One region of the Streptomyces sodiiphilus genome, then DNA from elsewhere that is predicted to be linked to it. Evidence: riboswitches for the same ligand, from Rfam matches in the RefSeq annotation. Region 1 holds a riboswitch; the other holds the start of a gene.
The links. A riboswitch is a leader RNA that binds a small molecule or an ion and turns the genes downstream of it on or off. The one in region 1 is predicted to bind glycine.
Positions count from the first base shown of each region.

Region 2: it holds a riboswitch for glycine, as region 1 does, so the genes downstream of both, gcvT (glycine cleavage system aminomethyltransferase GcvT) here and gcvP (aminomethyl-transferring glycine dehydrogenase) in region 1, are expected to answer to the same signal.

Region 1 is NZ_BAAAMJ010000087.1:15,238-26,281, forward strand. Features, by position in the region: gene ABD299_RS24375 (DUF881 domain-containing protein) at 20-940, shown strand; gene ABD299_RS24380 (small basic family protein) at 937-1,269, shown strand; gene ABD299_RS24385 (DUF881 domain-containing protein) at 1,275-2,129, shown strand; gene ABD299_RS24390 (FHA domain-containing protein) at 2,242-3,012, shown strand; gene ABD299_RS24395 (bifunctional nuclease family protein) at 3,093-3,563, shown strand; gene ABD299_RS24400 (MerR family transcriptional regulator) at 3,729-4,331, shown strand; gene ABD299_RS24405 (DNA polymerase IV) at 4,390-5,763, shown strand; gene ABD299_RS24410 (PRC-barrel domain-containing protein) at 5,718-6,098, opposite strand; glycine riboswitch at 6,226-6,317, shown strand; gene gcvP (aminomethyl-transferring glycine dehydrogenase) at 6,501-9,395, shown strand; gene ABD299_RS24420 (hypothetical protein) at 9,463-10,032, opposite strand; gene ABD299_RS24425 (glutamate-cysteine ligase family protein) at 10,344-11,044, shown strand, end outside.
Region 2 is NZ_BAAAMJ010000024.1:2,352-13,395, forward strand. Features, by position in the region: gene drmB (DrmB family protein) at 1,432-3,036, shown strand; gene ABD299_RS11835 (L-serine ammonia-lyase) at 3,033-4,415, opposite strand; gene glyA (serine hydroxymethyltransferase) at 4,501-5,766, opposite strand; gene gcvH (glycine cleavage system protein GcvH) at 5,831-6,208, opposite strand; gene gcvT (glycine cleavage system aminomethyltransferase GcvT) at 6,268-7,386, opposite strand; glycine riboswitch at 7,558-7,649, opposite strand; gene ABD299_RS11855 (hypothetical protein) at 7,802-8,572, opposite strand; gene ABD299_RS11860 (enhanced serine sensitivity protein SseB) at 8,794-9,558, shown strand; gene ABD299_RS11865 (enhanced serine sensitivity protein SseB C-terminal domain-containing protein) at 9,637-10,407, shown strand; gene ABD299_RS11870 (hypothetical protein) at 10,431-10,553, shown strand; gene ABD299_RS11875 (thioesterase family protein) at 10,592-11,044, shown strand, end outside.

The DNA.
Region 1 (11,044 bases):
CCGTGCGACCATGTCCGCCATGTCGCAGCAGCACTCCGGGGAACGGGACATGCCCGGCCCGGCCCGTCCGGCCCCGCCGCCGGACGCCTCCATGTGGCTGCTGCACCAGGTCATGGATCACACCCTGGACGAGGGCTACGAAGAGGCGGCGGCGCGCCGGGCCGCCGAAGGGCGAACCGGCGTGCCCCGTCCGCTGCGCGCCAGACTCTGGCTCGCGGGAGGCCTGGCGCTCGCGGCGCTGATCTTCACCTTGGGGGCCGCCCAGACACGCGTGGCGGCCCCCTCGGTGGCCAAGGAGCGCGAGGAGCTGACCGAGCGGATCGAGGCGGGCACCGCCCAGCTGGACCGCCTGCAGGAAGAGGTCGACGAACTGGGCGCGGCCGTCGAGGAGCGGCAGCGTGAGGCGCTGCGGCTCGAGGGCGGCGGCAGCGATCTGGTGGCGCTGCTGGCCGGTGCGACCGCCGTGGAGGGCCCCGGGCTCGAGCTGGTGATCGACGACGCCGAGGGGGCCGGGCAGGGCCTGGGCGGCGGACCCCGGGACGGGGGCGGTTTCTCCGACACCGGCCGGGTCCGCGACCGGGACCTGCAGCGGGTCGTCAACGGGCTGTGGCAGGCCGGTGCCGAGGCACTGGCGGTCAACGGCCAGCGGCTGACCTCCGTGTCCGCGATACGAGCGGCAGGGGACGCCGTGCTGGTGGACAACCGGCCGCTCGTGCCGCCGTACACCCTGCTCGCGGTCGGGGACGGCCAGGCGCTGCGGGCCGGGTTCGAGAACACCGCCGACGGCCTGTACCTGGGGGTACTCCAGGACAACTACGGCGTACGGGTCGCCTCCTCGGTCAAGGACAAGGTGCACATACCCGCCGCCCCGAGCCTGACCCTCCGGTCGGCGGCACCGGTGGAAGAGCCGGCCGAGACAGGACAAGGAAACGCATCGTGATCGCCATTGTGGGGCTGCTCCTGGGAGTGCTGGTCGGAATCATCACCCGGCCGGTGGTGCCGATGGTCGTGGAGCCCTACCTTCCGATCGCGGTGGTGGCCGCGCTGGACGCCGTGTTCGGCGGTCTGCGTGCCAGACTCGACGGCAAATTCGACGACAAGGTGTTCGTGGTCTCCTTCCTCTCCAACGTGGTGGTCGCCGCGCTGATCGTGTTCCTCGGCGACCAGCTGGGAGTGGGAGCCCAGTTGTCCACGGGCGTGGTGGTGGTCCTGGGCATCCGCATCTTCTCCAACGCGGCGGCCATCCGCCGGCACATCTTCCGGGCGTGAGCGCGATGACGGACAGGACACCACCTCCGCACGATCCCGGCTCCCGGCCGGCCTCCGGAGAGGAAACCTCTGCCATCGGTGAGCCGGCCCCGGAGGGTCCGGCAGAGGCCACGGGAGAGCCGGCCACCGCCGGGAAGCCGGTCACCGGGCGCCAGGCCCTGCTGAGCGGGCTGTGGCCGCCACGTGTGACGCGTGCCCAGCTGACCGTGGCCCTGCTGCTGTTCGTTCTCGGGCTGGGACTGGCCATCCAGGTGCGCGCCGCAGGGGAGGAGGGCGGTGCGCTGCGGGGCGCCCGGCCCGAGGATCTCGTGCGCATCCTGAGCGATCTGGACGACCGGACCAAGAGGCTGGAGGAGGAGCGGGCCCGGCTGGAGGAGCAGCGAACCGAGCTGGAGAACAGCTCCGATCAGGCCGAGGAGGCCCGTCGGCAGACTCAGGAACGCCGGCGTCAGCTCGGCGTGCTGGCCGGCACTGTCGCCGCGGAGGGCCCAGGGGTGACGCTGCGCATCGACGACCCGGCGGGCACGGTCCGGGCCGACATGCTGCTGGACGCGGTCCAGGAACTGCGGGCAGCGGGGGCCGAGGCGATGCAGATCAACGAGGTCCGCGTGGTGGCGAGCACGTCCTTCGTGGACGGGGACGGCGGGGTCCTGGTGGACGGCGTCCGGATCACCGAGCCGTTCCGGGTGGAGGCGATCGGCCGGCCGCAGGATCTCGAGCCCGCGCTGAACATCCCAGGGGGCGTGGTGCAGTCGCTGGAGAAGGAACAGGCAAGTGTGACGGTGAGCCGTCCGGACAAGATCACTGTGGACGCCTTGCGGTCGGCGGAGCGGCCTGACTACGCTCAGTCAGCCCCATGATCACCGGCTATCGGGGACCGGAGGGCTGCCGGAGCTGTGCACTGCCCGGTGAGGGAAACTGAACGGGGGCCGCGGACGTTGGCAGGATGTCCGACGCGGTCCATGAGAGAGAATGGACCGTCCCGTCCACGGATGGGACGGACCGACGGTGCGAGGGGAATTGCCGGTGAGATTTTTCGCTAGATTGTTCGGCAGGCGTCAGAGTGGCACGGACAGTGCCGCACGCCACAGCGCCCGCCAGCACGGCGAGACGCCGGCGGGCGCGGACCGCGAGCGGCCGATGTTCCGCGACGAGGTCGCCGGGAAGGACGCCCCGCAGGCGGGAATAGGCGCAGGCGGGGCCGGCGCGGGCACGCTGACCTGCTCCAGGTGCGGCAGCGGCAACGCCGCGACCAGCCGGTTCTGCTCGAACTGCGGCAACGCCCTGCGCGAGGGCCGGACGCCCGAGGTGGCCTCCGAGACCACCTCCACCATCTCGATCTCCGGTCTCGAGGCGTACGAGGCCGAGGCGACCGGTCAGCAGGCCGCGCCCTCGCTGTCCCCGGAGGCCCAGGCGGCCGTCGACGCGTTGCCGGCGGGGTCCGCCCTCCTGGTGGTCAGGCGGGGCCCGAACTCCGGAAGCCGTTTCCTGCTCGACAGCGAGGTGACCACCGCGGGGCGTCACCCGGAGAGCGACATCTTCCTGGACGACGTGACGGTCTCCCGGCGGCACGTGGAGTTCCGCCGGCGGGCCGAGGGCGGGTTCTCGGTCGCCGACGTGGGTTCCCTCAACGGCACCTACGTCAACCGGGAGCGTATCGACTCCCTGCTGCTGACCAACGGGGACGAGGTGCAGATCGGCAAGTACCGCTTGGTCTTCTTCGCCGGCCAGCAGGCCGGCTGAGCCGCCGCCCGGGGCGCGGAAGGCACCGCCTGGCGGTGTCCGACTATCCAAACGCCCCGGGCCCGTCCTAGGGTTGCTGTGTGAATCAGCTCGACGTCGTGGGTGTCCGGGTGGAAATGCCCAACAACCAGCCCATCGTGCTCCTGCGGGAAGTGGGAGGCGATCGCTACCTCCCGATCTGGATCGGCCCGGGGGAGGCGACCGCCATCGCCTTCGCCCAGCAGGGAATGGCTCCTCCCCGTCCGCTGACGCACGACCTGTTCAAGGACGTGCTGGAGGCGCTCGGCCAGGAGCTGAGCGAGGTGCGCATCACTGATCTGAGAGACGGCATCTTCTACGCCGAACTGGTCTTCGCCGGCGGCGTCGAGGTCAGTGCCCGTCCGTCCGACGCGATAGCACTGGCCCTGCGGGCCGGTACGCCGATCTACAGCAGCGACGAGGTGCTGGACGACGCGGGGATCATCATCCCGGACGAGCAGGAGGACGAGGTCGAGAAGTTCCGCGAGTTTCTCGACCAGATCTCTCCGGAGGACTTCGGCAGCAGTCAGTAGCCCGCCAAACCCCGGTAGCAGTGCGTGGCGATCGTTGACGCACCCGGTGCGGGTACCTAGCGTCAATGGGGCATGTCTTGGGAGGAGCGCCGTGCGTGTGCTCGCGAGGGGTCACACCGGGAGAGCACCGGGAGCACGGTCGGGGCATGCAGAACGGAGGCCGGCGTGACAGGTAACGGCGAGAGCGGAGCGGTGGGCGGGGTGTCCGCCCTGCCGGGCGCACCGCAGCGCCCGGGGCTGCGGCACACAGTGGCCCGGCAGAACCGCGGCACGCCGGAGAAGCTGGGCTACCGGGGGCCCAGCGCGTGCGCCGCCGCCGGCATCACCTACCGCCAGCTCGACTACTGGGCGCGCACCGGCCTGGTGGAGCCCAGTGTGCGTCCGGCCCACGGGTCGGGCACCCAGCGGCTGTACAGCTTCCGCGACATCCTCGTCCTCAAGATCGTCAAGCGCCTCCTGGACGCGGGGGTGTCCCTGCAGAGCATCCGCACCGCCGTGCGTGCCCTGCGTTCGGGGGAGCTCGCCGAACTGGCCGATCTGACCCTGATGAGCGACGGGGCCGCCGTGTACCGCTGCGACTCGCCCGACGACCTGGCCGAGCTGCTGCGAGGGGGCCGGGGCGTCTTCGGTATCGCGGTCGGAGCGGTATGGGCGGATGTGCAGAGCGCACTGGCCCAGCTGCAGGCCGAGCGGGTGGACACCGGTGAGTCCGTGCTCCGTGACCACCCGGGCGACGAGCTGGCCCGCCGCCGGCACCGTCCCGGCTGACGTCCGGCCGGCGGCCGCAGCGGGGCCCGTGTCGGTGCGGTCCGGCATCATTCGTGGTGTGAGGGGACATCCGGCCATCCTGCATCTGGACATGGATGCCTTCTATGCCGCGGTCGAGCAGAGGGCCAAGCCCAGCCTGCGCGGCAAGCCCGTGGTCGTCGGCGGTCTCGGGCCGCGCGGTGTGGTGGCGACGGCCTCGTACGAGGCCCGCACGTACGGCGTGCACTCGGCCATGCCCGTCGCCCAGGCCAGGGCCCGCTGCCCGAACGCGGCGTATCTGACCCCGCGATTCGGCCTGTACCGGCAGGTCAGCGACACGGTCATGGAGCTCCTCGCGGAGCTGTCGCCGCTGGTGGAGCCGCTCAGTCTGGACGAGGCGTTCGTCGACCTCGCCGTCGGCGGAGCTGCCGTGACCACCGAAGAGGCGCTCACCACCGGCCGTGCGTTGCGGGCGCGCATCCGCGCGGCCACCGGACTGAGCGGTTCGGTCGGGCTCGCCGGTTCCAAGATGCTTGCCAAGATCGCTTCCGAGCAGGCGAAGCCCGACGGCCTGGTGCTCATCGCGCCCGGTACCGAGCGGGAGTTCCTGGCACCGATGTCCGTCCGGGTCCTGCCCGGAGTCGGCCCCGCAACGGACCGCGCCCTCCGGCGGGCCGGGATCGGCACGGTCGCCGAGGCGGCCGCGGCCGGCAAGGAGGAACTGGTCCGGCTCCTGGGACAGGCCCAGGGGGTCGCTGTGCACACCATGGCCCAGGGGGTGGACGACCGGCCGGTCGTGGCCGAGCGCGACGCGAAGTCGGTGTCGGTGGAGGACACCTTCGACACCGACCTGACGGACCGCCCCCTTGTCAGGGCCCAGGTGGACCGCCTGGCCGGGCGGTGCGCGGAGCGGCTGCGGACAGCCGGACGGTCGGCCCGCACAGTGGTACTCAAGGTGCGCGGTCATGACTTCACCACCCTCACCCGGTCGGAGACCCTGCGCGGTCCCACCGACGAGCCCGCGGTCATCAGGGAAGCGGCGGCCCGTCTGCTGGAAGGAGTCGACACCACGGCCGGGGTCCGGCTGCTGGGCGTGGGGGTCACCGCTCTGGCCGGGTACACCCAGGAAGATCTCTTCGCCCAGCGGTCGCAGACCCCGGGCGGACATGCGGCCACCGCACCGCCGGAGCCGCCCGCGCCCGCGCAGCCTCCGCCCTCCGCGGTCCGGCGTTGGCTGCCCGGTCTCGATGTGCGCCACGTGAAGCACGGCCCGGGCTGGGTGCAGGGAAGTGGCGTGGGACGGGTAACGGTGCGCTTCGAGCAGCCTGGATCACAGCCCGGCCGCGTGCGCACCTTCTCCATGGACGACCCGGAGCTGGAACCGGGTGAGCCCTTGCCGCTGCCTGCTCAGCCTTTGCCGTCGGACGGCGAGGGCCGGCCGGAGTCCCTGTAGGCGACGTGGCCGACCCTGTCCCGGCTCACATCCAGGCCGTAGTGGTGGTAGAGCTGTAGCTCCTGTTCGGGCGACAGATGCCGGCCCACCCCGAAATCGGGTGCCTCCTTGACCAGGGTCCGGTCGAAGGGAACCCGGAGGGTGTCCTCCACCAGCTCGCTGGGACCGAGCGGGACGAACGCGTCCCGGCTGAACAGACCGGTGCGCACCGCCGCCCACTCCGGTATGCCGGTCGCGTCGTCCAGATACACCTCGTCAACGGTGCCGATCTTCGCTCCGTGACGGTCGAAGGCCTTGCGTCCGATCAGGCTGCGGGGGTCGATATGCGTATGCACGAGTTCCTCCCAGAATCACCACGTCTGCAGGACGCGTACCCACGATTGCCGGAAAGGCACGCGCTCCACCGGCCCAGCCGGGCTCCTGCCCCGGTGGAACGCCGCTGATAGGCTCGAAGACGGCTGACGACCTCAGGCGGGAGAGTCCCCCGGCAACGGGGGCGCCGAAGGAGCAACTCCTCCCCGGAATCTCTCAGGCCCACGTACCGCGTGAGTCAGGCCACTCTGGAAAGCAGGGGGACCGCTGGGCGATGCCGCCCACGGGACCGCCTCACCGACGGTGCAAGCCGGCCCGCTCCGCGGCGGACGGCGAAGCTCTCAGGTCCGGATGACAGAGGGGGAGGCTGATCGGGTACTCAAGCGGTGCCCGGCAGGTCGCAGCGACCAGGAGGCCTCCGAAACATGACTGCTCACCGCACCCCGTTCACCGCCCTCGAACGGGGCACCCCGTTCGCCGCCCGCCATATCGGCCCCGACGCCGCCGGCGAGGCGAAGATGCTCGCCCACATCGGGTACGGCTCGCTCGACGAGCTGACCGCCGCCGCCGTCCCCGAGGTGATCACCAGCACGGAGGGACTCAGGCTGCCGGAGGCCCGGAGCGAGGCCGAAGTGCTCGCCGAGCTCCGTTCGCTGGCCTCCCGCAACAGAGTCCTGCACTCCATGATCGGACTGGGCTACTACGGCACGGTGACCCCGCCGGTCGTGCTGCGCAATGTCATGGAGAACCCCGCCTGGTACACGGCCTACACCCCGTACCAGCCGGAGATCTCCCAGGGCCGGCTGGAGGCGCTGCTCAACTTCCAGACCATGGTGGCCGACCTGACCGGGCTGCCCACGTCGGGTGCGTCGCTGCTCGACGAGGGGACGGCCGCCGCCGAGGCCATGGCGCTGGCCCGCCGGGTGGGCAAGGTCAAGGGCGGGGTGTTCCTGGTGGACTCCGACTGCCTGCCGCAGACCATCGCCGTCCTCCGTACCCGTGCGGAGCCCGCCGGTGTCGAGATCGAGGTCGCGGACCTCTCCGGCGGCATCCCGGCCGCGGTCGCCGAGCGCGGGGTCTTCGGCGTGCTGCTGCAGTATCCCGGCGCCTCGGGGGCGGTGCGCGACCCGCGCGAGGTGATCCGGCAGGCGCACGGCCTGGGCGCCGTCGTCACCATGGCCGCCGACCTCCTGGCGCTCACCGTGCTCAGCTCCCCCGGGGAACTGGGCGCCGACATCGCGGTCGGGTCCACCCAGCGGTTCGGGGTGCCGATGGGCTTCGGCGGCCCGCACGCCGGTTTCATGGCGGTCCGCTCACAGTTCGCCCGCAGTCTGCCCGGGAGGCTGGTGGGCGTCTCCTACGACGCGGACGGCGCACAGGCCTACCGGCTCGCTCTGCAGACCCGTGAGCAGCACATCCGCCGGGAGAAGGCCACCAGCAACATCTGCACCGCCCAGGTCCTCCTGGCGGTGATGGCCGGGATGTACGCGGTGTGGCACGGCCCCGAAGGGCTGACGGCCATCGCCCGTCGGGTTCACCGCTGTGCCGTGCTGCTGGCGGCCGGACTGCGGGAAGGCGGTGTGGACGTGGTGTCCGACGCGTACTTCGACACCGTGACGGCCCGCGTGCCCGGACGTGCGGCCCAGGTCGTGGCTACCGCCCGCGAACACGGGGTGAACCTGCGCCTGACGGACGCCGACCACGTGGGAATCGCCTGCGACGAGATCACCGGGCGGGCACAGCTGGCGGCGGTGTGGACCGCGTTCGGTGTCGCGGCCGCGGAGGAGGACCTCGCCGGGCTGGACGAGCGGACCGGTGACGCGCTCCCCGTCCCGTTGCTGCGCACCGGTGAGTTCCTCACGCACCCGGTCTTCCACCGGCACCGCTCCGAGACCGCAATGCTGCGGTACCTCAAGCGGCTGGCCGACCGGGACTACGCGCTCGACCGGGGCATGATCCCGCTCGGCTCGTGCACCATGAAGCTCAACGCCACCACCGAGATGGAACCGGTGACCTGGCCGGAGTTCGCACAGCTGCATCCCTTCGCCCCGCTGGACCAGGCCGACGGCTACCTGACGCTGATCGGGGAGCTGGCGGACCGGCTGGCGGAGATCACCGGATACGACACCGTCTCCCTGCAGCCCAATGCGGGCTCCCAGGGCGAGCTGGCCGGGCTCCTGGCGGTGCGGGCCTACCACCGGGCGGCGGGGGAGGGACATCGGACGGTCTGTCTCATCCCGTCCTCGGCGCACGGCACGAACGCCGCCAGCGCGGTCATGGCGGGGATGAAGGTCGTGGTGGTCAGGACCGCGGAGGACGGCGGTGTCGATCCGGAGGACCTGCGCGCCAAGATCGAACGCCACCGGTCCGAACTGGCCGTCCTGATGGTCACCTACCCCTCGACGCACGGCGTCTTCGAGGAGGACATCGCCGACATCTGTGCCGCCGTGCACGAAGCGGGCGGGCAGGTGTACGTGGACGGTGCCAACCTCAACGCACTGGTGGGTCTGGCCCGGCCGGGACACTTCGGTGCCGATGTCTCGCACCTGAACCTGCACAAGACGTTCTGCATCCCGCACGGCGGCGGAGGCCCGGGCGTCGGCCCCGTGGCGGTCCGTGCCCACCTGGCGCCCTACCTCCCCAGCCACCCGCTGCAGGAGGCCGCCGGGCCCGGCACCGGGATCGGTCCGGTCTCCGCGGCCCCCTGGGGTTCGGCGGGAATTCTGCCCATCTCCTGGGCGTACCTGCGCCTGATGGGGGCGGACGGCCTTCGCCGCGCCACCCAGGTGGCCGTGCTGAGCGCCAACTACGTGGCGAAGCGTCTGGAGCCGCACTTCCCGGTGCTCTACACCGGGCCGGGCGGGCTGGTGGCGCACGAGTGCATCATCGATGTCCGTCCGCTGACCAAGGCGACCGGAGTCACCATCGACGATGTCGCCAAGAGGCTGATCGACTACGGTTTCCACGCGCCCACGATGTCCTTCCCGGTGGCCGGAACGCTGATGATCGAGCCCACCGAGAGCGAGGACCTGGCCGAGCTGGACCGCTTCTGTGACGCGATGATCGCGATCCGGGGCGAGATCGACAAGGTGGGGTCCGGCGAGTGGCCGGCGGATGACAACCCGCTGGTCAACGCGCCGCACACGGCAGCGCAGCTGGCCGGCGGATGGCCGCACCCCTACGGGCGCGAGGAGGCGGTCTTCCCGGCCGGCACCGGCTCGCAGGACAAGTACTGGCCGCCCGTGCGCCGGATCGACGGAGCCTACGGCGACCGCAACCTGGTCTGCTCCTGCCCCCCGCCGTCCGACTACGACGGCTGAACGGGCCCGCCGGGAACGGGGCCGGGGCCGGCAACCGCGTCGCGGTGCCGGCCCCGGCCGTGTCATGTCAGCCGGCCAGTGTGCTCGGCGTGAGCCGCCGGGTCAGCTGCGGCAGCAGCGCCTCGACGGGCTGGGGCCGGCCGGAGGCGATGCCGGGAGGGGCCGGGGCGAGGGGGACCAGCAGGTCCAGCGCACTGGGGGAGCTCTCCGCGGGGTCGGAGGCCGTTCCGGGGCGCAGCCACAGCGTGAGCATGTAGAGCTCGGGCACGGACAGCAGTTGCGGCTGGTAGGCGCCGTCCATGGCCTCCGCCTGGCGCAGCGCGGCGCACCCCGAGGCGATGTAGGGGCCCTCGAGGAAGTGGGAGAACGCCCACCCGTCGGGAGTGAGTACCGTCTCCGCGGCCCCGACCGCCCGGCCCCGGCGCTCCAGCAGGAAGCGCCAGCCGGTCAGGCGGGTGCGCGGCGGTGCGCCCGGATAGGGCATCGGGTCCAGGCGGTGCACCGGGAGCGGGGAAGCCGGCTCCAGGCTTCCCCGGTCGCGCTGAAGGGGGTGGGGGGTCGGCACGGCGGACGAGTGAAGCGCCGCGCGGACGCTGCGTTCGGCCGGTGCCGGGGCGGAGTACAGGTGCAGGGGCATGGTGGTCGCCTCTCACGTCGGAGTAGGTCGCCTCGTGCTTCGGGAGACACGTCGTAATCGGAGCTTATACGACGTATGTTCGCAGGATGTTTCGATTAGCCGCCCCGGGATGTTTCGGCAAGGGGAAATCCGGACACGCGCGGCTCTTGTGGGCCGGCCGGCTCTCATGCGGGCGTGGGCGCGCTCCTGGACCGGAGAGTATTCCACGCGAATATGCAACTCGGGTAGCGCTGGTGTGAACCGGGGCGCGCGTCAGGGCGTGCGCGCCTGGGCATGATCGGGGCACCGCTCGATCAAGGAGGTGTGCCGCGATGGGGGAGAAGGTCAGCGCCGACCGGTTCGATCTCGGTGACAGGCAGCAGTACCGGGCCAAGCTGCACGAGTGCCTGCGAGCCCTGCGGACGCTGCTGGACGAAGGACGCTTCGACCGCCCCCGGGACCTCGTCGGACTGGAGGTGGAGCTGAGCCTGGCCGGTGCGGACGGTTCACCGCGCATGGTGAACGAGGCCGTGCTGGAGAGAATGGCGAGCAGGGATTTCCAGAGCGAGCTGGGAAAGTTCACCCTGGAACTCAACATGCCTCCGCGACGGCTGACCGGCAGAGTTTTCGACGACCTGGCGGAGGAGCTTCGCATCGCCTTCGGCTACGCCGACCGGACTGCGGCCGAATACGGGGCCCACGCGGTGCCGATCGGCATTCTGCCGACCATCACCGCCGGGGAACTGGTGCCCGGCAACCTTTCCCCGGCCGACCGTTACACCCTCCTGAACGACCAGATTCTCGCGGCCCGGGGCGAGGCGATCACCGTCGATCTCGCCGGCGCCGAGCACCTGACCGCTTCCTTCGATTCCATCGCCCCCGAGTCGGCCTGCACCGCGGTCCAGTTCCACCTCCAGCTCACTCCCGAGCGGTTCCCCGGTGTGTGGAACGCGGCGCAGGCCGTGGCAGCCGCGCAGATCGCGGTGGGCGCCAACTCCCCCTTCGTGTTCGGGCGCGAGCTGTGGCAGGAATC
Region 2 (11,044 bases), on a different contig from region 1:
CGCAGCAGGTGCGTGGTGTGTTCGGCCGCGGTCTGGCGATCTTCCCGCCGCAGGTGTTGGAGGTCGGGGACACGTTCTTCTCCCGGCAGGTGCCGGTGACCGAGAAGACACCGGGCCGCCGTTACTTCGGTGTGTGTGCGCACGGCGTCCGTATGAAGTCCGCGGAGATTCGGATCGCGGAGATCCTGCTGCTGGCCGGGCGGACCCTCTTCGACGAGCACGGCCGCGACGCGGACCCGTATATGACGCTGGTCGGCTACTTCAACGCCACCCGTGAACTCGCCGGTATGCGGCGCTTCCTGGACGACGATGTGACGACCAGGGTGCGCCGTAACGGGCATCGCCGAGTGCGGGACGCCGGGGCGCTGTCCGACCGACTGGCGAGCACAGGAATGCTCACCACCCAGGAGCTGACCTCCCGGATCTCCTCGGCGGACATCACCGAGGTCCTCAAGCAGCTGGAGAACTCCTTCGACCCGGAGCTGCGCACCTCCGCGCGCCGGGCCGCGATCGCCGCTGAGCTGAGGGCGGCGAAGAATGAGAAGCGGGCGCCGGTCGTTCCCGAGCTGGACTTCGAGCGCCAGCCGGTCGACGTCGTACTGGCCACCTCGATGCTGCAGGTCGGTGTGGATGTCTCCCGCTTCGGCCTGATGATGGTCACCGGGCAGCCGAAGAACACCGCGGAGTACATCCAGGCGTCGTCCCACGTGGGCCGTGACGCCGCGCGCCCTGGTCTCGTGGTCACCCTCTACAACTGGACCCGGCCGCGCGACCTCGCGCACTACGAGGACTTCGAGCACTACCACGCGACGTTCTACCGGCAGGTCGAGGCGCTCTCGGTCACGCCCTGCTCCCGCAGGTCACTCGACCGCGGTACCGCCGCCGCGTTCATCGCCGCGCTGCGCAACGCCGAGGAGGCTCACTCCGCCAACCGGGCGGCCTACGACGTCGGCATGGACTCGCCCGCAGCAGAGCGGATCACCGAGCGCTTCCTCCAGCGGGCCTTCCACGGTGGCGGTGGCGAACGCGGCCAGGGCTACCTGGCCGAACGCCTCGCCGTGGTCAAGGAGCGTTGGGAACAGGCGAAGGGCACCTCCGCCCGGCTGGGTTACCAGGCCCGCAGCGAGAACAAGCAGCAGATGGCAGGGCTGCTCCAGTCCGCGGGCAACGGAGCCTGGACCGACCTCACCGTCCCCATGTCGATGCGCGAGACGGAGAACGAGATCAACCTCCTGGTGCCCGGCAGCATCAGCACCCTGACCCAGGCACCCTACGGCGCCCCCCATGGACCGCAGGGGCACAGGAGTCACCACCCGACAGCGATACCGAGACCAGCGACGACAACGGCGACGAACACGGAGGTACCGAGTGACCGCGCCGACCTCCCCGAGCCACCGCCGCCGCGTCGGCTCCGTGCGGCCCAGCCACCTGATGTTCACCGCCGGCGTCGGCTCTCTCGTGGACCTGCCGAACTTCGCCGTCCTGGTACGGGGGCTGGACGACTGGTCTTACGACAACATCGAGTGGGAACCCCTCGCCGAGCCCCGGCTCCTCGAAGCCGTCCGCCGCACCACCCGCAACCCCAACGTCACGCAACTCCGGCCCGCACCGTGGCTGGACGGCCTGGACACCGACCCGAACGGGCCGGCCGCCCGCGTCGGCGTACCGACGGTGCCCTTCCCGGCGTGGCTGCGCTGCACGGCCTGCAACACACTGGCCGCTCTCGACACCACCTGGTGGACGTTCGAGAACGCCCAGCCCCGGCGGCCGGACCTGGCCCGCTTCTTCCACACCTCCTGCCCGTCGAAGCGCAAGAAGCCGCTCGCCGTCACCGCCCGCTTCCTGCTGGCGTGCACCGACGGGCACCTCGACGAGTTCCCCTACCAGTGGTTCGTTCACCAAGGCGCACCCTGCGCTGAGACGACGCACCCGACACTGCGGATGGAGGACCACGGAGGTAACCAGGGCGCCAACGTCAGCATCCAGTGCACCAACTGCCACGCGACCCGGAACATGAACCAAGCCACGGGTGAACGGGGACTCGCCGAACTCCCGCGCTGCCGGGGCCGGCACCCGCACCTGGGCACCTTCGCCGCCACGGGCTGCAAGGAGCAGCCACGGCTGGTCGTCGCCGGCGCGTCCAACCAGTGGTTCGCCCGGACACTCACCGCCCTCGCCGTCCCAGCGACCGGCCAGAGCGCGCTGGCAGCCAAGGTGGAGCAGCTCTGGGACAAGCTCCAAAAGATCAAGAACCCCGACCACCTGGACCTACTCTGGGACGAGTCGGCCTACATCACCCTGCACCAGTGGGAGCAGGCCGAGGTCTACGAAGCGATCGCGGCCCACCGCGCCGAGCTGGAAGCAACCGACAACGGAGACAGCCCGCAACAGCCAACCGCGATCGACCTGCTGACCCCGGAGTGGGAGATCTTCACCACGCCGAATCCCCCTGACCCCACCGCCGACTTCACGCTCCGCCGGGACGCGAAGGGCGTGCCGGAGACACTGTCCGGCATCTTCTCTGACATCGCCCAGGTCGAGCGGCTGCGCGAGGTGCGCGCGCTCACCGGCTTCACGCGCCTGGACGCCCCCGACCCCGATGAGCCGGACCTGGTCAGCCTCGTGGAGCTCGCCCGCGACACGCCCACCTGGGTTCCGGCCAGCGAAGTGCGAGGCGAAGGCATCTTCCTGCGGGTCTCCGAACCCCTCCTCGCCGACTGGCACGAGCACGTCGCGAACTCGGAACCTGCCTTGGCACACCAGACCGCCTACAAGTACTTCCGCCACCGGCGCTATTCGGACCGCATCAAGCGCGACGACTTCGACCTCATGGCCGGCTGGCCGGGCCTGCGCTACATCGCCCTCCACACGCTGTCCCACCTGCTGATCCGCACCATCGCCCTGGAATCCCAGGGACTTTTCAGGGACTTTCACGTCTGTCCCAGGGAGGTTTCAGGGACTTTCCGCCGCGTAAGCAGGGAAGGCCCTGACAGCGCTGAAAGGTACGAAAGCGCTGGTCAGGGCCTGTTCCCCTAGCACTCGATGATGTTGACCGCGAGGCCGCCGCGGGCGGTCTCCTTGTACTTCACGCTCATGTCCGCGCCGGTTTCCTTCATGGTCTTGATGGCCTTGTCCAGCGAGACGTGGTGCAGGCCGTCGCCGCGCAGCGCCATGCGGGCCGCGGTGATCGCCTTGACCGCGGCCATGCCGTTGCGCTCGATGCAGGGGATCTGCACCAGACCGCCCACCGGATCGCAGGTGAGACCGAGGTTGTGCTCGATGCCGATCTCCGCGGCGTTCTCCACCTGCCGCGGGGAGCCGCCGAGCACCTCGGCCAGCCCGCCGGCCGCCATCGAGCAGGCCGAGCCCACCTCGCCCTGGCAGCCCACCTCGGCGCCGGAGATCGAGGCGTTCTCCTTGAAGAGCATGCCGATCGCGCTCGCGGCCAGCAGGAAGCGGACCACGGAGTCCTCGTCGGCGGACGGCACGAAGTCGGAGTAGTACATGAGGACCGCCGGGATGATGCCCGCGGCGCCGTTGGTGGGGGCGGTCACCACCCGCCCGCCGGCCGCGTTCTCCTCGTTGACCGCCATGGCGTAGAGGGTGACCCACTCCATGGCCAGCCCTTCCCGGCCGCCCTCGGCCCTCAGCTGCCGTGCGCAGGTGGCGGCCCTCCGGCGGACCCTGAGCCCGCCGGGCAGGATGCCCTCCCGGGTGAGCCCGCGACGCACGCACTCCCGCATGACCCGCCAGATCTCCAGCAGACCCGCCCGGATCTCGGCCTCCGTCCGCCAGGCCTTCTCGTTCTCCATCATCAGCGCGGAGACCGACAGCCCGGTCTCCCTGGTCAGGCGGAGCAGTTCGTCGCCGGAGCGGAACGGGTACCGCACGGTGGTGTCGTCGAGCCGGACGCGGTCCGCTCCGGCCGCCTCCTCGTCGACCACGAAGCCGCCGCCCACCGAGTAGTAGGTCTTCGCCAGCAGCGGCACGCCCCCGGCGTCCCGGGCGGACAGTGTCATGCCGTTGGGGTGGTAGGGCAGCGACCGGCGGCGGTGCAGCACGAGGTCGGCATCGGGGTCGAAGGCGATCTCCTGGCTGTCACCGATCTCGGTGTCCAGCAGCCGCAGGCGCCGGGCCGAGCGGATCTGGTCCACCCGGTCGTCGGCCGTGTCCACGTCCACGGTGTCCGGGGCATGACCCTCAAGGCCGAGCAGCACGGCCTTGGGGGTGCCGTGGCCGTGGCCGGTGGCGCCCAGGGAGCCGAAGAGCTCCGCCCGCACGGAGGCGGTCCGCGCCAGCGCCCCCTCGTCCTTGAGGCGGCGCGCGAACATCAGCGCCGCGCGCATCGGGCCGACGGTGTGCGAACTGGACGGGCCGATACCGACGGAGAACAGGTCGAAGGCGGAGAGGGCCACGGTGCGGACTCCCTTGTCTGCTCGTGGTCGGGCTGTCGGACGGGCGGGGCGCTCCGGGATCGCCGGCCGCGCCCCGCCCGGGGTGCTACGCGTTCAGGCCGGGGTACAGCGGGTGCTTGCCGGCCAGGGCGGAGACCCTGGCCTTGAGCGCGCCCTCGTCGGGGCCGGGCAGCAGCGCCTCGGCGATGACATCGGCCACCTCGCGGAAGTCCTCGGCGGTGAAGCCGCGGGTGGCCAGCGCGGGGGTGCCGATGCGCAGACCGGAGGTCACCATCGGGGGCCGCGGGTCGTTCGGCACGGCGTTGCGGTTCACGGTGATGCCGATGCCGTGCAGCCGGTCCTCGGCCTGCTGCCCGTCCAGCTCCGACTCGCGCAGGTCGACCAGGACCAGGTGCACGTCGGTGCCGCCGGTCAGGACCGAGACGCCGGCGGCCGCCGCGTCCGGACGGGTCAGCCGCTCGGCCAGCAGGCGCGCGCCCTCCAGCGTGCGCCGCTGGCGGTCGGCGAACTCGCCGGAGGCGGCGATCTTGAAGGCCACCGCCTTGGCCGCGATGACATGCTCCAGCGGCCCGCCCTGCTGTCCGGGGAAGACCGAGCTGTTGATCTTCTTGGCGTGCTCCTTGCGGGAGAGGATCACTCCGCCGCGCGGGCCGCCCAGGGTCTTGTGGGTGGTGGTGGTGACGACGTCGGCGAACGGCACCGGGTTGGGGTGCAGGCCGGCCGCGACCAGACCGGCGAAGTGCGCCATGTCCACCATGAGCAGCGAGCCGGCCGCGTCGGCGATGCGGCGGAAGGCCGCGAAGTCCAGCTGCCGCGGGTAGGCGGACCATCCGGCGACGATCAGCTTCGGCCGGTGCTCCAGCGCGAGCCGCTCCACCTCGGCCATGTCCACCAGACCGGTGGCCGCGTCCACGTGGTAGGGGACGACCCGGTAGAGCCTGCCGGAGAAGTTGATCTTCATACCGTGGGTCAGGTGACCGCCGTGAGCCAGGTCCAGGCCCATGATCGTGTCACCGGGCTCCAGCAGCGCGGCCATCGCCGCGGCGTTCGCGGAGGCGCCCGAGTGCGGCTGGACGTTGGCGGCCTCGGCGCCGAACAGCTCCTTGACACGGCTCCGGGCGAGGTCCTCGATGACGTCGACGTGCTCGCAGCCGCCGTAGTAGCGGCGGCCGGGGTAGCCCTCGGCGTACTTGTTCGTGAGGACGGACCCCTGGGCCTGGAGGGCGGCCACCGGGGCGAAGTTCTCCGAGGCGATCATCTCCAGCGTGGACTGCTGACGATGGAGTTCGGCGTCGACCGCTGCGGCGACGTCCGGGTCCACCTCGTGGAGCGGACTGTTCAGAAGGGACATGTATTTCCTTGGCTGCGGGAAGGAAGGGGCCGGACGGACAGGCCGGACGCGTGTCCGGCGGGGCTCACTCGCCGGTGAAGGCGGTGTACTCGTCGGCGGTCAGCAGGTTCTCCTGCTCGCCCTCGACCCGGACCTTGAACAGCCAGCCGGCCTCGAAGGGTGAGGAGTTCACCAGCGCGGGGTCGTCCACGACGTTCTGGTTGACCTCGGTGATCTCGCCGGAGACCGGGGAGTAGAGGTCACTGACGGACTTGGTCGACTCCAGTTCGCCGCACGGCTCGCCGGCCGAGACCGTGTCACCGGGCTCCGGAAGCTGGACGAACACCACATCGCCCAGGGCGTTGGCCGCGTGCGCGGTGATGCCGACCGTGGCGAGGCCGTCGTCGGCGGTCGCCAGCCACTCGTGTTCCTTGCTGTAGCGCAGCTGCTCGGGGTTGCTCATGGCGGAATTCTCCTGGATGTGTCGGATCGGTGGGGCAGGGGGCGCGGCAGGCGGACGGCTCACCGCTGCCGCTTGTAGAACGGCAGGGCGACCACCTCGAACGGCTCCAGCCTGCCGCGGATGTCCACGTGCACGCCCTCGGTGCCGGGTGCGGCGTGCGCGGCGTCCACGTAGGCCAGGGCGATGGGCCGGCCCAGCGTGGGGGAGGGGGCGCCGGAGGTGACCTCGCCGATCACCGCGCCCGTCCGGTCCGTCACGGGGTACCCGGCGCGCGGAACCCGCCGTCCCTCGGCCGCCAGGCCGGTGAGCACCCGCGGCGGTGACGCGGCGGCCCGCTCGGCCGCGGCCTCCAGCGCGGCGCGGCCCACGAAGCCGCCGGGCTTGTCGAACTTGACGACCCGGCCCAGACCGGCGTCGAACGGTGTGGTGGAGGTGGTGAGCTCGTGCCCGTACAGCGGCATGCCCGCCTCCAGGCGCAGCGTGTCACGGCAGGCGAGCCCGCACGGAACCATGTCCGCGGGCTTTCCGGCTTCCATCAGGGCGTGCCACAGCCGCTCGGCGTCACCGGGGGCGGTGAAGAGCTCGAAGCCGTCCTCCCCGGTGTAGCCGGTGCGCGCGATCAGCGCGGGGACGCCGGCAACCGTGCCGGGGGACCCGGCGTAGTACTTCAGCCCGCCGGGGTCGGTGTCGGTGAGGGCGCCGAGGATCTCCGCGGACCGGGGTCCCTGGACGGCGAGCAGCGCCCAGGCGTCCCGGTCGTCGCGGACCACGGCGTCGAAGCCGGGCTGCCGCTCGGTGAGCGCGTCGAGCACCACCTGGGCGTTCGCGGCGTTGGCGACGACCAGGTACTCCTGGTCGGCGAGCCGGTAGACGATCAGGTCGTCGAGGATGCCGCCGTCCGCCCGGCAGATCATCGTGTACCGGGCCCGCCCGGGGGTCACGGCGGACAGATGCCCGACCAGGGCGTGGTCGAGCAGGGCCCCGGCCTGCGGGCCGGTGACGGTGATCTCCCCCATGTGGGACAGGTCGAACAGGCCGGCCCCGGACCGTACCGCCTCGTGCTCGGCGCGCTCGCTGCCGTAGCGCAGCGGCATGTCCCAGCCGGCGAAATCGGTCATGGTCGCCCCGAGGGCGCGGTGCACGGCGTCGAGGGCCGTCGTCCGGGGGGTCGAAGTCATGTCTGTGCTCCCAGGGGTGCGGGCGGGCGGCGTGGCTGTGCGCGCTGGCGCAGCGTTACTGGCGCTCTCCCCATCTGTCATCTGCACCTGAGAGGTTCGCCGCGGCCCGCGGGCCGGTGGCTTGCACCGTGGGTGGGGCCGCCCCGGGGGCGGCCCGCTTTTCAGATCTGCCTCGCCTGCGCGGTATAGGGGCCTGAGAGATTCAAGGGAGGACTTGCTCCTTCGGCGCCCCAGAGAACTGGGGACTCTCCCGCGCGGGTTCGAACGGCCGGTATGCAGTTGACGCCGACATCATCGCACGGCCCGGGCCGCCGCGGGAGGACCGGACCGGGGGCGGCGCCGGAGGATAGCCCGCACCGCGGGGCGCGGCCCGCCGGGGTGAGGCGACGGGCCGCGGAGAGCGGAGCCGGTGAGGTCAGCCGATGTCCTGCTGCTCGGGCATCCGCTCCAGGGCCTCGGCGGCGCTGTCGGGTGCGGCGGGCAGGATCTCCGCCTGCGACTCCCCGGCGACGTCCCACTCCTCGGTCACGTCGGCGTCCTCCTCGAAGCCGGCCTCGATCTCGGCCTCCTGGGGGTAGCCGCTGCCCTCGACGAGCTCCCACTGACCGGCGAGGCCGGCCTCCTGCGATGCGTCCGCGTCCTCGGCGGCGTCCGCCTCCCCGGGAACGTCACCGAGGTCCGGGAGCAGGGCGCCGAGTCCGGGCATCAGCGCGGAGGCGGCTTCGAGTGCCTCGCGCAGGGTTTCCGAGGCGCGCTCGACATCGCCGGCGGTGGCCGCCTCGGCGATGACATCGACCTGGGAGCGCGCGCCGTCCGCCTCCGCGGCGTCAGCCGGTGCGATGTCGTCGGCCGGGAGGATCTGCCCCTCCGCCGGAGCCTGCCCGGCACCCTCCAGCAGCGGGCGCAGTGCTTCCCTGATCGCCTCGGTGTGCCGCTCGGCCTCGGCCTGGGAGAGCCGGCCCTCGCGGGCCGAGGCGGCCTGGAGTGCGGCGGTGACCGGGGCGATGGCCTCACGCAGGTCCTGCAGCTGCTCGATGCCGGTGGGCTGTCCGGCCTCGGCCGGGGCCTCGGCCACGGGCGTGTCGTCGTCCGCGACGGCGCCGACCGCCATCGCACCGCTGCTGAGGACGAGGGCTCCGGCGGTGGCGGAAGCGAGAAGGACGCCAGTCTTGCGGGTGATACGCATGGGGAGAATGTCCCTTCGTGTGTCGGTTGGTGCCTTCTCGTCCACCGTGCGGGCCGAGGCTACCCACCGCAACCGTTCCGCTGCTGCCGGTGATGTCCGCTCCTGCGCCGTCACTGCCATGACCTGGGGATTCGAGGGGCCGCGACACGACGGGCAGCCGGGTGACGGAGACAGCCATTAGGGTGCGGTGCAGACCGGGAACGAGATGGTGGTTGGGCGCGATGAGCATTCCGCGGCAGGGGTCGGGACACGGCGGCTGGCCGTGCAACGAGCTGGAGGAGACACTGGCGGCGTCGGTGGGGGTGCCGGACGCGGCCCCGCGGCTGCTGGAAGTGCTGGCGCGCAGCCTGCTGTGGGTGCCGCTGCCGGAGGGCGGCGGCCCGGACAGCGCCGGTCTCGACCTGCCGACGATCGAACTGGCCGGTGGGGTGTTCGTGCCGGTGTTCAGCTCGGCCGAGCAGTTCGGGATGTCCCAGGGCGCCCATCTGCCGTTCACCGTGGCACCGGTGCGCGAGTTCGCCCGCGGGCTGCCGCCCCAGGCCGGGATGGCCGTGAACCCCGGCGGCACCGTCGGGCTCCCGGTGCCCCCCGAGGCGGTGGCCGAGCTGTGCCGGCTGACCCCGGGCCGGCGCGAGCCCGGCCGGCCCTCCGGAGCCCGGATGCGGCTGTTCGAGCCCGACTGGCAGGAGGAGCCGGTGGACTTCCTGGCCGCGGCGGCGGGTGAGCTGTCGCAGCTGCGGCAGGTGCTCTCCGCCCGCCGGGGGCTGGCCAGTGCCGAGGGGGATCCGCCCGCCCTGTTCGTCGGGGTGGAGCTCGATCTGGTGGACCCGGAGACCGGTGCGGCGGTGCAGGAGGCACTGGGCCGGGCCCTGGCCCGCTGCCCGCTCGGATGGCCGGTGCAGCTGGTGCTGCTCGACGCGGCCCGGGACCCGGTGGTCGACTGGCTGCGGGAGTGTGTGCAGCCCTTCTATCTGAGGGACGCCTGACATCGGGCATCCTGTCGTCAGGAGGCTGTTGAGCTGCTGTCCTGACGGGCGGCACCATGCGCGAGGAGGGCCGGGCCGGTGAGCCAGGGGAGAAGCGTCGAGGAGCTGCTGCCCGAGGTGACCGCCGACCGGCTCGACACCTACGAGGCGCTGCTGGCCTCTCTCGGCGAGAGCCGCGTGTGGGCCTTTCTGCACAGCGGCGAGGCGGGGGACCCGCGGGCGCGGTTCGGCGCCATGGAGGTCCTGGGCCACGACTACGTGCCCTGCGTCACCTCGGAGCAGGAACTGGCGGCCAGCGCCTGGCCGCGCGCGCACGAGATCGCCGGCGGCCGGGAGCTGGCCGCGGAGCTCTTCCCCGCCCGCTGGGGCCTGTGGCTCAATCCGCACGCGCCCGGCGGCGGGCTCGGCGTGCCCTGGCCGGACCTGCGCCGGATCGCCCTCGGGCTCGACCGGCTGCCGGCGGGCCCGCTGCGGATCAGCGAGCCAGCCGTCCGCGCGCCGCGGTTCTACGAGCGCCTGGCCGAGCGGGCCCGGAACACCCCGCAACTGCGCAGCCTGCGCCGGGCCTGGGTGGAGCCCGCGGTGGGCGCGCCCTACCTGGCCATCGGGGTGGAGACGGACGAGCCGGGCGCGCGGACCGCCGGGGCGGTGCGGGAGATGATGCGCGGCGCCGTCGCCGTCGTCCCCGACGGCCTGCCGGTGGCGACCGTTCCGCTGTCCGATGTCCACGATCCGGTGGCGATGTGGCTGCGGACGCGGTCGGCGCCGTTCTACAGCCGCGCGGACGGCCGCGAGCAGGGCGTGCAGGCGCTCCGGCAGCGCGGCTACGGCTACCCGAGGCCGTCCTGACCGGTGGCCGGACGGCCGCACCGGTGAGGGAACTGATCCCGTCCTTCGCCTACTGGCTCGACCTGGCCGGCATCGCGGTGTACGGCTGGCGGGCGCCGAGGGCCTGGCACCGCCGGAGCACGGCGGCCGAGGACGAGGCAAGCTGATCTACCGCTTAGTAACATATTCGCGATACGGTGGCCCCATGACTGACGGACACATCGGGGGCAGCGAATTCGACCGGGACACCGCGGTGCGTCCGCGGGAGCCGGGCGTGTTCGACGCGGACATCTCGGCGGGCTGGTCCATCAGCGCCGCCATCAACGGCGGCTATCTGAAGGCCATGCTGGGCCGCGCTCTGGGCCGGACCCTGCCGCACCCGGACCCCTTCACCGTCACCGCGCACTACCTCACGGCGACCCGTCCCGGCCCCGCGGTGATCCGGACGTCGGTGGCCCGCACCGGGAACACCCTCTCCACCGGCAGCGCCTCGCTGTTCCAGACCGGAGAGGACGGCAGGGAGGTCGAGCGGATCCGGCTGCTGGGCACCTACGGCGATCTCGACGCGCTGCCCGCCGATGTCCGGACGGCCGTCAAACCTCCGCAGATGCCGCCCTACGAGCACTGCGTGGGCGTGGACCAGGCCCCCGCGGACCCG